DNA from 4 places in the Streptomyces sp. NPDC050636 genome. Region 2 is predicted to be linked to each of the others. Evidence: riboswitches for the same ligand, from Rfam matches in the RefSeq annotation. Region 2 holds a riboswitch; each other region holds the start of a gene.

What was found. A riboswitch is a leader RNA that binds a small molecule or an ion and turns the genes downstream of it on or off. The one in region 2 is predicted to bind cyclic di-AMP.
Positions count from the first base shown of each region.
Region 1: it holds a riboswitch for cyclic di-AMP, as region 2 does, so the genes downstream of both, AB0I10_RS21260 (M23 family metallopeptidase) here and AB0I10_RS35005 (transglycosylase family protein) in region 2, are expected to answer to the same signal.
Region 3: it holds a riboswitch for cyclic di-AMP, as region 2 does, so the genes downstream of both, AB0I10_RS09205 (NlpC/P60 family protein) here and AB0I10_RS35005 (transglycosylase family protein) in region 2, are expected to answer to the same signal.
Region 4: it holds a riboswitch for cyclic di-AMP, as region 2 does, so the genes downstream of both, AB0I10_RS16190 (M23 family metallopeptidase) here and AB0I10_RS35005 (transglycosylase family protein) in region 2, are expected to answer to the same signal.

Region 1 is NZ_JBFAIP010000028.1:18,487-21,365, forward strand. It holds gene AB0I10_RS21255 (GntR family transcriptional regulator) at 1-475, opposite strand, end outside; gene AB0I10_RS21260 (M23 family metallopeptidase) at 726-1,538, opposite strand; cyclic di-AMP (ydaO/yuaA leader) riboswitch at 1,551-1,707, opposite strand; gene AB0I10_RS21265 (pitrilysin family protein) at 1,971-2,879, opposite strand, start outside.
Region 2 is NZ_JBFAIP010000100.1:6,552-9,430, forward strand. It holds gene eno (phosphopyruvate hydratase) at 1-545, opposite strand, end outside; gene AB0I10_RS35005 (transglycosylase family protein) at 840-1,502, opposite strand; cyclic di-AMP (ydaO/yuaA leader) riboswitch at 1,510-1,719, opposite strand; gene AB0I10_RS35010 (transglycosylase family protein) at 1,974-2,879, opposite strand, start outside.
Region 3 is NZ_JBFAIP010000006.1:159,043-161,921, forward strand. It holds gene pcrA (DNA helicase PcrA) at 1-1,335, opposite strand, end outside; cyclic di-AMP (ydaO/yuaA leader) riboswitch at 1,784-1,969, shown strand; gene AB0I10_RS09205 (NlpC/P60 family protein) at 1,977-2,879, shown strand, end outside.
Region 4 is NZ_JBFAIP010000017.1:20,440-23,318, reverse strand. It holds gene AB0I10_RS16195 (DUF2332 domain-containing protein) at 1-1,067, opposite strand, end outside; cyclic di-AMP (ydaO/yuaA leader) riboswitch at 1,362-1,504, shown strand; gene AB0I10_RS16190 (M23 family metallopeptidase) at 1,516-2,721, shown strand.

The sequences.
Region 1 (2,879 bases), on a different contig from region 2:
TCCACTCGATCTTGCGCCGCAGCTGGGTCAGCAGCGCGGTCAGGCTGGGGCTACCGGCCGCCTGGGCCAGCGTTTCGTGGAACCAGCCGTCCAGTTGGCGCAGATCCGCGGGGTGGCCGTGACGGGCCCGCTCGCGGCCCAGCCGTACCAGGCCGCGCAGCACCTTGAGGTGCGCCGGGCTGCGGCGGGCCGCGGCGCGGGCAGCGCCGAGCGGCTCCAACAGGGCGCGGATGTCCAGGAGATCGGCCGCCTCCTGCTCGGTGGGCTCGGCGACACAGGCGCCCGCATGGTGGCGGGTGGTGACGAAGCCCTCGGACTGCAACGTGCGCAGCGCCTCGCGCACCGGGACCCGGGAGACTCCGTACCGCGCCGCCAGGATGTCCTCGATCAGCCGGCTCCCCGGCGCGAGCGCACCGGAGACAATGTCATCGCGAATCGCCGTGCACACCGCATGCGCGGAAATATGGCCTCGCATCGTCCGTGCCTCCGCCGTAATCCCCTGGAAACATCACCGATCGGCGACATTTCCCTAACCCTAGCCGCCGATCGGCGGCTTTTCCGTGACTCTATTCGACTGGGACGGCTTTTCCGACGGACGCCGGGTATTCATGGATATTTTTTGGCCATCGGCGGGGACTTGGCGCCCTGCGCGGCCGGATACGCCGAAGCCCCGGCCGGGGCCGGGGCTTCTCAAGGACGCTGCGACGGAACGGGACGTCGGACCGTCAGATGCTGACGCCGTGCGCGCGCAGGTAGGCGATCGGATCGATGTCCGAGCCGTAGTCGGGGCCGGTGCGGGCCTCGAAGTGCAGGTGCGGTCCGGTGCTGTTGCCGGTGCTGCCGGAGAGGCCGATCTGCTGGCCCGGGGTGATGGTCTGGCCGACCGAGACGCCGAGGGACGACAGGTGGCCGTACTGGGTGTACGTACCGTCGTTCATCTTGATCACGATGTTGTTGCCGTACGCACCGCCCCAGCCGGCCTCGACGACCGTGCCCGCGGCGACGGAACGCACCGACGTGCCGGAGGCGGCGTGGAAGTCGATGCCGCTGTGGCTGCCGGAGGACCACAGCCCGCCGGATGTCTTGTACCCGGTGGACACGTAGGAGCCGGCGACGGGGGCGACATAGGCGTTGAGGCGCTTGCGCTCCGCCTCGCGGGCCGCGCGCTCCTTGGCCTCGCGCTCCGCCTTGGCCTTCGCCTCGGCCTTCTTCTTGGCTTCCTCGGCCCGCTGCTTGGCCTCTTCGGCGCGCTTCTTGGCCTCGGCCTCGGCCTTCGCACGCGCGGCGGCGGCTTCGGCGGCCGCCTCCTGGGCGTCGGCCTGGGCCTCCAGGCGGTCGGCGAGTTCGCCGCCCAGTACGACGGCCCGGCTCAGACCGGTGTCGTGGGTGCTCGCCTCGTCCGTGGCGGCCAGCGCCGGCGACGCCACGGAGGCGACGACGCCGGTGGCCGCGAGGGTGGCTATGCCGGCGATGTTGCGGGTCGTACGAGCGCTGCGGCTCGGACGGCGGTGTTTCCCGGTAGCACGGATGAACGCCATCTGGTGGCTGGTCCTTTCCTTCCTTCTCGCCTACCGGGTTAGCTGACGGGTTCGGAGCAGGAAGGTCTCCTACGGACTCCTCCGGAGAGAGGTCCGATTCACCCCAGGGGACATGTGGGTCCCCGGCTCCCCTGGCTCGCGCCGTACGGGGACTCGGCGATGACTGTCCGGTGCCGCGGTTGCGGCGCACTTCTGGCGAACAGCCGGACCGACGCTAAACGGGACATCTTTCAATCGGCAAACAGAACCGCATTTTTGTGCCATACGCCACACGGGTACGGAGCAACCAGCCGCAACAATCCGGACATACGGGAGATCCCGTGGCGAGCGAGCGCCACGGGATCCCTTTTGTTGCCATATGTCAGGCGGTCATCGTCGTGCCGGACCGCTCTCCAGCCGGCTCCCCGGTCACCTCCGGGTCACCGCGGCAGGTCAGCTGCCGACGACCGTCACCTCACCGATGCCCAGCTCCCGGACGGGCCCGGCGATCTGCGCCGCGTCGCCCACCAGAACCGTCACCAGCCGGTCCACGGGGAACGCGTTCACAGCGGCCGCCGTCGCCTCGACGGTGCCGGTCTCGGCCAGCCGGGCGTACAACTGCGCCTGGAAGTCGTCGGGGAGGTGCTGCTCCACCTGGTCGGCGAGGGTGCCCGCGACGGCCGCCGCGGTCTCGTACTTCAGCGGCGCGACCCCGACGAGGTTCTGTACGGCGACATCCCGCTCGGAGTCCGTGAGGCCCTCGGCCGCCAGAGTGCGCAGCACCTTCCACAGGTCCTCCAGCGCCGGCCCCGTGGAGGCGGTGTCCACCGAGCCGCTGATGGCCAGCATCGCGGCGCCGCTGCCGTCGGCGGAGGAGCGCAGCACCTGGCCGAAGGCGCGCACCCCGTAGGTGTAGCCCTTCTCCTCGCGCAGCACCCGGTCCAGCCGGGAGGTGAGGGTGCCGCCCAGGCAGTACGTGCCGAGGACCTGCGCGGGCCAGACACGATCGTGCCGGTCGGCGCCGATACGTCCGATCAGCAGCTGCGTCTGGACGGCGCCGGGGCGGTCCACGATCACCACGCGGCCGGTGTCGTCGGCGGTGATCGGCGACGCCTTCACCGGCTCCGCGGTGGAGCCGGTCCAGGCGCCGAGGGTGTCGGCGAGCGCCGCGTCCAGGTCGACGCCGGCGAAGTCGCCGACAACGACGGCGGTGGCCGTGGCGGGCCGTACATGGGCGTCGTAGAAGGCACGGACGGCCGCCGCGTCGATCCGCTCGACGGTGTCCTCGGTGCCCTGGCGGGGCCGCGACATCCGGGAGGTGGCCGGGAACAGCTCCTTGGACAGTGCCATGGCGGCGCGCCG
Region 2 (2,879 bases):
CCCCAGCGCAGCGCCTCGGAGAAGGACTCCGCGCCGATCGGGGCGATCATGAACTCCTGGATGTCCACGTTGGAGTCGGCGTGCGACCCACCGTTGAGGATGTTCATCATCGGGACGGGCAGGACGTGCGCGTTCGGGCCACCGAGGTAGCGGAACAGCGGGAGGTCGCTGGCCTCGGAGGCGGCGTGCGCGACGGCGAGGGAGACGCCGAGGATGGCGTTGGCGCCGAGGGAGCCCTTGTTCTCGGTGGCGTCCAGGTCGAACATCGCCTGGTCGATCAGCCGCTGCTCGGTCGCGTCGTAGCCGACGAGCTCCGGGCCGATCTGCTCGATGACGGCCAGGACGGCCTTCTCGACGCCCTTGCCGAGGTAGCGGTTCTGGTCGCCGTCGCGGAGCTCGACGGCCTCGAAGGCGCCGGTCGAGGCGCCGGACGGAACGGCGGCACGGCCCGTGCTGCCGTCGTCGAGGCCGACCTCGACCTCGACCGTGGGATTACCTCGCGAGTCGAGAATTTCGCGGGCTACGACGACGTCGATGGACGGCACGTTGTCTCCTTCATGGGTGTCTGGAGTTCTGCAGCACGAGCCTAACGGGCGCGGGAGCATCCGCTCGCCCTCGGCCCGCTCAGTGGGACGAAAAGAGGCCCAAAGACCCAGTTCACAGGACTTTTGGGGGCGTTGTTCGCAGAGCGGGAAAAATTGCGGGACGGCGCCGGTCAGGGGTCTGCGGCCGGCCGGGGCCGGGGCCAGGCGTGGAGAAGCCCCGTCCGGCGCGCTGGGGGGGGCGGCGCGCCGGACGGGGCAGGATCACGCAAGAGCGGGTTCCGCTGCGGGGACGGCTCAGATGCTGAGCTGCTGGCCCGGGAAGATCAGGTTCGGGTTGCCGCCGATGACGGACTTGTTGTCCGCGTAGACCGACTTCCAGTTGGTGCCGTGCGCCTTGGCGATCTTGGCGAGGGTGTCGCCGGCCTTCACCGTGTAATTGCCGGAACCGGACCCGTCGGACTTCTTCGGGGCCTTCGGGGCCGGCTGCGCCTTCTCCTGCGCGGGGGCCTCGGTCTGCTTCGGCGCGGGCTTCGGCGCGGACTTGGTCTGCGCGGAGCCGGAGGTGTCGACGTCGGCGGCGGGGCCACCAGCAGTCAGGTTGCCGGCGCCGGCGCAGGTCCAGGCGCCCGGGCCCTGGATCGCGAGCAGCTTCTCGGCGGCGGCGATCTGCTGGCTCTTGGTGGCGAGGTCGGCGCGGGGCGCGTACTGGGTACCGCCGGCGGCGGCCCAGCTGGAGTTCGAGAACTGCAGGCCACCGTAGTAGCCGTTGCCGGTGTTGATCGACCAGTTGCCGCCGGACTCGCACTGGGCGACCTTGTCCCAGGTGGAGACGGACGCGGCGGAGGCGGAGGTGGCCGCCATCAGCGGGACGGCCACGGCGGCACCGGCGACACCGGCCAGGGTGACGACGCGGACGGCCTTGGACGGACGACGGTGCTTGCCCTTGTTGATCAGCATGTCTGGTTCGTTCCCTCACCGACGCCTGCGAGGTGAGCTGTCGGGTTCGGGCCATGTGAGTTGCCCGGCCGTGTGTCTTCACACATGGCTTCACCCCAAGCCGGTGGACCCGCTTTCGCGGGCGGGGCCGGCACTTACCTTGGGTCCCCCGCTCCTGCCTTCGGCGCTTGCGCGTCGACTGCCTCCGACCACCGGCAGGATTCGGCGTGTGATCGAAGAGCCCGCTTTGGCGAGCGGTCCCGACCGTAAGCAGTAACCGCCTTACGGTTCAAACCCCGTTTTCTGAACCAAGTTGACAGTTTTTGATCATGAGGGGCGCATATTTCCGCAGGCCGGACGCCGTATGGAAAAGTCGGACGGGTCGGACACCAGTCGCCGGAACGAGATCCATGTCTCACTTTCCCCAAAATGGGACAGAGGCCCGCCAACTGGCCCGCCGGGCAGCCGCCGAGCGCCCGCCAACCCCCCTGCTCAGTTCCCGAGATCGAGGATCTGACCTGGGTGGATCAGGTCGGCGTCGGAGCCGATGACGCCCTTGTTGTGGCCGTACAGCGCGGGCCATCCGCCGGGCAGCTCATGGGCGGCCGCGATGGCTGACAGGGTGTCACCGGGGCGCACGGTGTAGTCGCCGTCGGCCGCCGGCGCACGGTGCGCGTCGTCGCCGCGCGAGGCATGCCGGCCGGACGACCTGCCGCCGTCGCCCGCGTCGGAATCGCTCCCCTTGTCGCCCTTGGTCTCGTCCGCGCCGCCACGGTGCCTGCCCTTGGCGGGCTTGTCGCTCGGCACGGGGCCCGGGTCGGCGGAGTCGGACGCGCCGTCGTCGTCGCCCCGGTCGCCGCCCGGCGTCGTGGAGTCGGACGGGTCGGGCGTCTTGGACGAGTCGGAGGGGTCGGCGGGCTCGGAGGGGTCACCCGGGCCGTCCGGGTCAGACGGGTCAGACGGGTCAGACGGGTCAGCGGCATCCGATCCGTCGGGCGCCGACGGCGAGGGCGTCACGTCGGACGGGTCAGACGGGTCAAAGGGACCGGAAGGATCGGCGGAGCCCGAGGAGTCGCCGGGGCGGTCGGGGGCGTCGGACGAGTCGGACGAGTCGGACGGATCCAGCGGGTCCGAGGGGTCGACGGTGTCCGAAGGGTCGGGCGTCGGGGCACCCATGCCGCCCGGGTCGACCTCCGGCGCACGGCCGTCCTTCTTCAGCCCGGCGTTCACCGCGCAGCTGGGCCAGGCATCCGGGCCGCGGTCGTCCAGGATCTTCTCGGCCACGGATATCTGCTGGGCGCGGCTGGCGAGGTCGGGGCGCGAGGCATAGGCCGCGCCGCCGTACTCGTCCCACATGTCCTGGGTCAGCTGCAGGCCGCCGTAGAAGCCGTTGCCCGA
Region 3 (2,879 bases), on a different contig from region 2:
GCCGACGACCTTGTAGGGCAGCCCGACCCGGATGAAGATCTCTTCGAAGACGCGGGACTGGGCGTTGGTGCGGTAGAAGACGGCGACATCGCCGGCCTTGGCGTCGCCGGCGTCCGTCAGCCGGTCGATCTCGTCGGCGACGAACTGCGCCTCGTCGTGCTCGGTGTCGGCGACATAGCCGGTGATCTTGGGGCCGGCGCCGGCGTCCGTCCAGAGGTTCTTGGGGCGGCGGTTCTCGTTGCGTTCGATGACGGCGTTGGCGGCGGACAGGATCGTCTGCGAGGAGCGGTAATTCTGCTCCAGCAGGATCGTGGTCGCGTCCGGGTAGTCCTCCTCGAACTGGAGGATGTTGCGGATCGTGGCGCCGCGGAAGGCGTAGATCGACTGGTCGGCGTCGCCGACGACGCAGAGCTCGGCGGCGGTCTCGGGCGGGCCGACGAGCTCGCGTACGAGGGTGTACTGGGCGTGGTTGGTGTCCTGGTACTCGTCGACGAGGACGTGGCGGAAGCGGCGGCGGTAGTGGTCGGCGACATCCGGGAAGGCCTGCAGCAGATTGACCGTCGTCATGATGATGTCGTCGAAGTCCAGGGCGTTGGCCTCGCGGAGCCGTGCCTGGTACATCGCGTACGCCTCGGCGAGGGACTTCTCGAAGCCGTCGGCGGCCTGGTCGGCGAAGGTCTCCTCGTCGATGAGCTCGTTCTTGAGGTTGGAGATCTTCGCGCTGAAGGACTTGGGCGGGAAGCGCTTGGGGTCGAGATCGAGATCGCGGCAGACCAGGGCCATCAGGCGCTTGGAGTCCGCGGCGTCGTAGATCGAGAAGGAGGATGTGAAGCCCAGCTTCTTGCTTTCCCGGCGCAGGATGCGGACGCAGGCGCTGTGGAAGGTGGAGACCCACATGGCGTTGGCGCGCGGGCCGACCAGCTCCTCGACGCGCTCCTTCATCTCGCCGGCGGCCTTGTTGGTGAAGGTGATCGCGAGGATCTGGCCGGGGTGGGCGTGCCGCTCGGCGAGCAGATGCGCGATGCGGTGGGTGAGCACCCGGGTCTTGCCGGAGCCGGCGCCGGCGACGATCAGCAGCGGGCCGCCGGTGTGCACGACGGCGGCCTTCTGCTCGTCGTTGAGTCCCTCCAGCAGCGTCGCCGGGTCGACGGCCGGGCGGGCGGCGCCGTCGCGGTAGTACGCCTCGCGGGGCGCGGGCGCGTCGAATTTCCCGTCGAAGAGATCGGCGGGGATCTCCTCCGGGACCGGGCCGTGCTCGTCCTCGGGTGGTGGCGGGGGCTCGTCGCCCTTGGGGCCGAGGTCCGCCAGGAAGCTGTCGTCAAAGAGGCTGCTCATCGCCCACCGAGTCTAGGCCGCCCCACTGACAGCTCGCTGCGGAGTCGGCGATGTCGGGCTGGAGGGGCGTGCGGCCGGGGGGTGGAACGGCTGGTGGCGGGGCTGGAGCAAGGGGGAGTCGCCGTCCCGTGCCGGGCCAAGTCGTGGCCCGTATGAGCCGGGTGCCGGCCCGTGCGGGCCGCGTCATGTCTCGTACGAGCCCGGTCGCGGTCCGTACGAGCCGGGCCCTCCGCCGTATTTGCGGTCCCGTATCAGCCAGGGTGTCGGTTCTCGTCTCCCCGGGAACCGCCCGCCCCGAAGCCGGCAACTGCCACCAGAATCCCCGAAACACATTCAGGTCACGAAAAGGTTTCGGGCATATCGAACATCAGCCTTCACAGGAGCCACACGAGTTGGCTACCGTGCACGATCGGGCAGCCCGCATTCCCGCGGACGACAGCGTCAGCACGGGCCGCCTCCGTCGAGTCCGGCCCTGCCACGAAGGCACCCGGAGCCGGGGACCCACCAGCACCACCGGGGTGAATCGATCGGTACGGCCGCCACTCGCGGACGTACGGACCGTAGGGCAAGCCTTCCGTCAGCGACACCGCCCGAACCCGACAGCTAACCCGGTAGGCGGTCCACGGAAGGAGTCGCCGGCCTTGGCGTCGCATCGCAAGCCGCGCACCCGCGTTCTCACCTCGCCCGGAGGCCGCCGTACGGCAGCCGGGCTCACCACTGCTGCCCTCGCCTCGGTCACGCTGCTCTCGCAGACCGCTGACGCGGCCCCCAGGGCGCCCAAGCCCAGCATCGAAGAGGTCAAGCAGAAGGTCGACGACCTCTACCACCAGGCGGAGGCGTCGACCGAGAAGTACAACGCCGCCAAGGAGAAGGCCACCGAGCAGCGCGAGAGAGTGGACGGCCTGCTCGACGCCGCCGCCAAGCGCGCGGAGAAGATGAACGAGTCCCGGCGCCAGCTGGGCACGTTCGCCTCGGCGCAGTACCGCACCGGCGGAATGAATCCGACGGCGCAGCTGATGCTCGCCAAGGACCCGCAGCAGTTCTTCGACCGCAGCCACCTCATGGAGCGGTTGACCGGCCGCGAGAAGCAGGCCGTCACCGACTACCAGGAGCAGGCGGCGGCAGCGGCCCGGCAGCGCGCCGAGGCGACCCGCAGCCTGGACCAGCTCCAGGATTCCCAGGCCTCGCTGAAGGAGTCCAAGCAGTCCGTCCAGAGCAAGCTGGCCGAGGCCCGGCAACTGCTGTCCCGGCTGACCGCCGAGGAGAAGGCGCGGCTGGCGGCGCTGGAGCGCGAGCGGGAGGCGGAGGCCAAGCGCAAGGCCGAGGAGCTGGCCCGCAAGCAGGCCGAGGCCGAGAAGGAGCGTCAGCGGCGCGAGGAGCAGAACCAGAACGACGGCTCGGACGGCTCGACCGGCGGCCAGACCGGCGGCGGCTCCACCGATGACGGCTCATACGCCGCCAAGGCCGAGAAGGCGCTCGCCTTCGCCCGCGCGCAGATAGGCAAGCCGTACGTCTGGGGCGCAACCGGGCCCTCCTCGTACGAC
Region 4 (2,879 bases), on a different contig from region 2:
GCGAGCAGCGACCGTACGAGGCGCGCGAACTCCTCGCGGCGGGCCAGCGGGAGGTAGGCCAGCACGGTCGTGTGGAAGACGACGAGCGTCGCTCCGGGCGGGGCCTCGGCGGCGAGCGCGGGCAGCTCGTCGAGCAGGTCGCCGCGCACGATCCGCGGGCGGGGCGCCGGCCGCACCGCGTCGACGGCGGCCGAAAGCCGCTGTGCGCGATCCCCCTCGCCCGGCCAGACGAGGGCTTGCAGCCAGCGGAGGTCGTCGGGTTCGGCGACCGGGTCGAGCGGGTTCAGGTCGATGCCGGCGCGCCAGACGATGTCGGGGAGGCGGGTGGGGAGCGGGTCAGGGTGCGGGCCGGGGAACGGGTCGGACGGCGTGGCGTCGGCGGCTGCCGTCCCGGCCCCCAGGCCGGCCCGGCTCTCGCCGCTCTGCCGGCTCGCTCCGCCCGCCCGGCTGTCTCCGCTCACCCGGCATACGTACGTCGCCGGGCTCTCCGCTGCCCCCAGTTCCGTGACGTCCGCGGCTTCGGTAGCTCCCGTAACTCCTGCGACTCCCGTGGCGTCCGCGACTCCCGCACCACGCGCGCCACCGCTCCGCCCCTCGTACTGATACCGATACCGATAACGGTCAGGCTGCAGACACAATCCGGCCGATGCGCCGACCTCCAGGAGCGCGAGCGGCTGCGGCAGCCGGGCGAGCAGCGGCAACAGCGTCGCGCAGCGGGCCGGCTCATTGGTCTGGTTGGAGCGCCGCATGATCACCGCACGGACCTCGTCCCAGTGCCGGATCGTCCACTCGCGCCAGCGCCCGTACGCCGCCTCGCCGTGCGGACCCTGTTCGGCATGCGGGCCGTCGAGATAGCGGACGGCGGCGAGGAGGAGGTTCGGCTGCTGCTTGTTGCCGGCGGGCAGCGATCCGGACAGCAGATCGCAGAACTCCGGGTCCTGGCTGATGCGTGCGGTCAGTTCCTCGTGGGCGTCGGACCGTCCCCGTGCCTGCTGCCAGGAGAACTCCCGGTACCGATCCGCCACTGCTTGCGCGCTACTGACGACGTTCCCGACGTTGACGACCATGATCCGACGTTACTGCTCTCACTCTCCGTAGTTGCCGCGCACCCCTCCGCATAACGACTGGCACACAATCGCCGCAAGATCGTTTGATGACGCGTGGTCAACTCGCCCGGTTTAATGCCGCGATGGGCGAAAAAGCCCACGCCAAAGCTCATGCCAAGAGCAGACGGATTCGCGGGAAGGCTTGGAAAACGGCCGCCGTCTCTATTACTGTCCGATAACGCAGCGCGGTCGTCCCAGCCGTCGCAGAGGCGGCACCGCGCGCCGACGCCGAATCCCAGCAAGCGCACTTCAGGCACCTTCAGAACTCGAACTGCACCAAGGGAACCGGGGAACCACCACCTTGGGGTGAATCGGACGCCTCCGCCAGATGGCGCCCGTAGGAGACCTTCCTGCTCCGAACCCGTCAGCTAACCCGGTAGGCGAGAAGGAAGGAAAGGAGTGCGCCCACGTGGCGTCCAACAGGCCTGCCCCAGAGGCTTCGTCCGTCAACGGCCTCGATGACCGAGGCCCCTTCGACGGGTCCGACCCTTCTGCCACTTCTGTCGCTTCCGGTCGGTTCGATCACCGCGGTCCGGCCTTCGGGTACGGCGGCGAGCGTGACGGCATCCGCGATGCCGACGGACCGTGGGAGGAGTGGAACCCCACCGAGGAATCCATCCGTCCGGTCCGCGGCAGGCACCGGGTCGGCAAGCAGCGCGGCGGCGGACTCGCCCGCAGCGGTACGGTCCTGGGCGTCGGCGTCATCGCGGCGGTCGGCGCGGGCGGGATGGCCACGGCCGAGGACCGTCCGCCGGTCCCGATCTCGATGCCGGACATCGGCGGGATGGCCGACGACCTCTCGGACAAGCTGCCGGACGCGAAGTCCCTCCCCGGCATTGGCGGCCTGATATCCGACTCGGGTTCGGACTCGGGCTCCGGCTCTTCCGCTTCCGCCGCCCCGGCCTCCGGTAACGCCGCGGCCCCCCTCTCCCAGGCCGGCCTCACCCAGAACGAGACCGCCCAGGGCGGCGGCGCGGGGGAGGCCCTGCGCAACCGCATCCTGCAGCAGGCCGACGCGCAGCAGGGCGCCGCCGAGCAGGAAGCACGCGACGCCGCGGAGGCCGCCGCCATCGAGCAGGCATCGAAGGACGCGGCCGCGCAGCAGGACGAGGCCGAAAAGGCCGCGGCGGCCAAGAAGGCGGCGGCGCTGGAGGCCAAGCGCAAGGCCGAGGAGGAGGCCCGCCGGAAGGCGGAGGCCGAGCGCCTCGCCGAGCTGGCGCGGAGCTTCGTCAACCCCCTCACCTCGTACACCCTCACCGCCAGCTTCGGCCAGGCCGGCGATCGCTGGGCCGCGGACCACACGGGGCAGGACTTCGCCGCACCGACCGGCACTCCTGTCAAGGCGGTTCACTCCGGCACCATCACGCAGGCGGGCTGGGCCGGCTCGTACGGCTACCGCATCGTCCTCACCCTCGACGACGGCACCGAACTCTGGTTCTGCCATCTGTCCTCCATGCTGAAGACCTCCGGCAAGGTCAACACCGGCGACGTCATCGCCCGCGTCGGCGCCACCGGTAACGTCACCGGCCCCCACCTCCACTTGGAGGTCCGCCCGGACGCAGGTGACCCGATCGACCCGATGCCGTGGCTGCGCGAGCAAGGGGTCAACATCTGACAGCGGCCTGACGGTTGGGGGAAGGGGAACAACCCGGGGAGAACCAGGGATCGCCCCGGGGAGAACCAGGGGTCGACCTGGGAAGAACCAGGGATCAACCCGGGGGAGCGCCCGGGAACAACCAGGGATCAATCCGGACCAAATCAGGGACCGCCTCG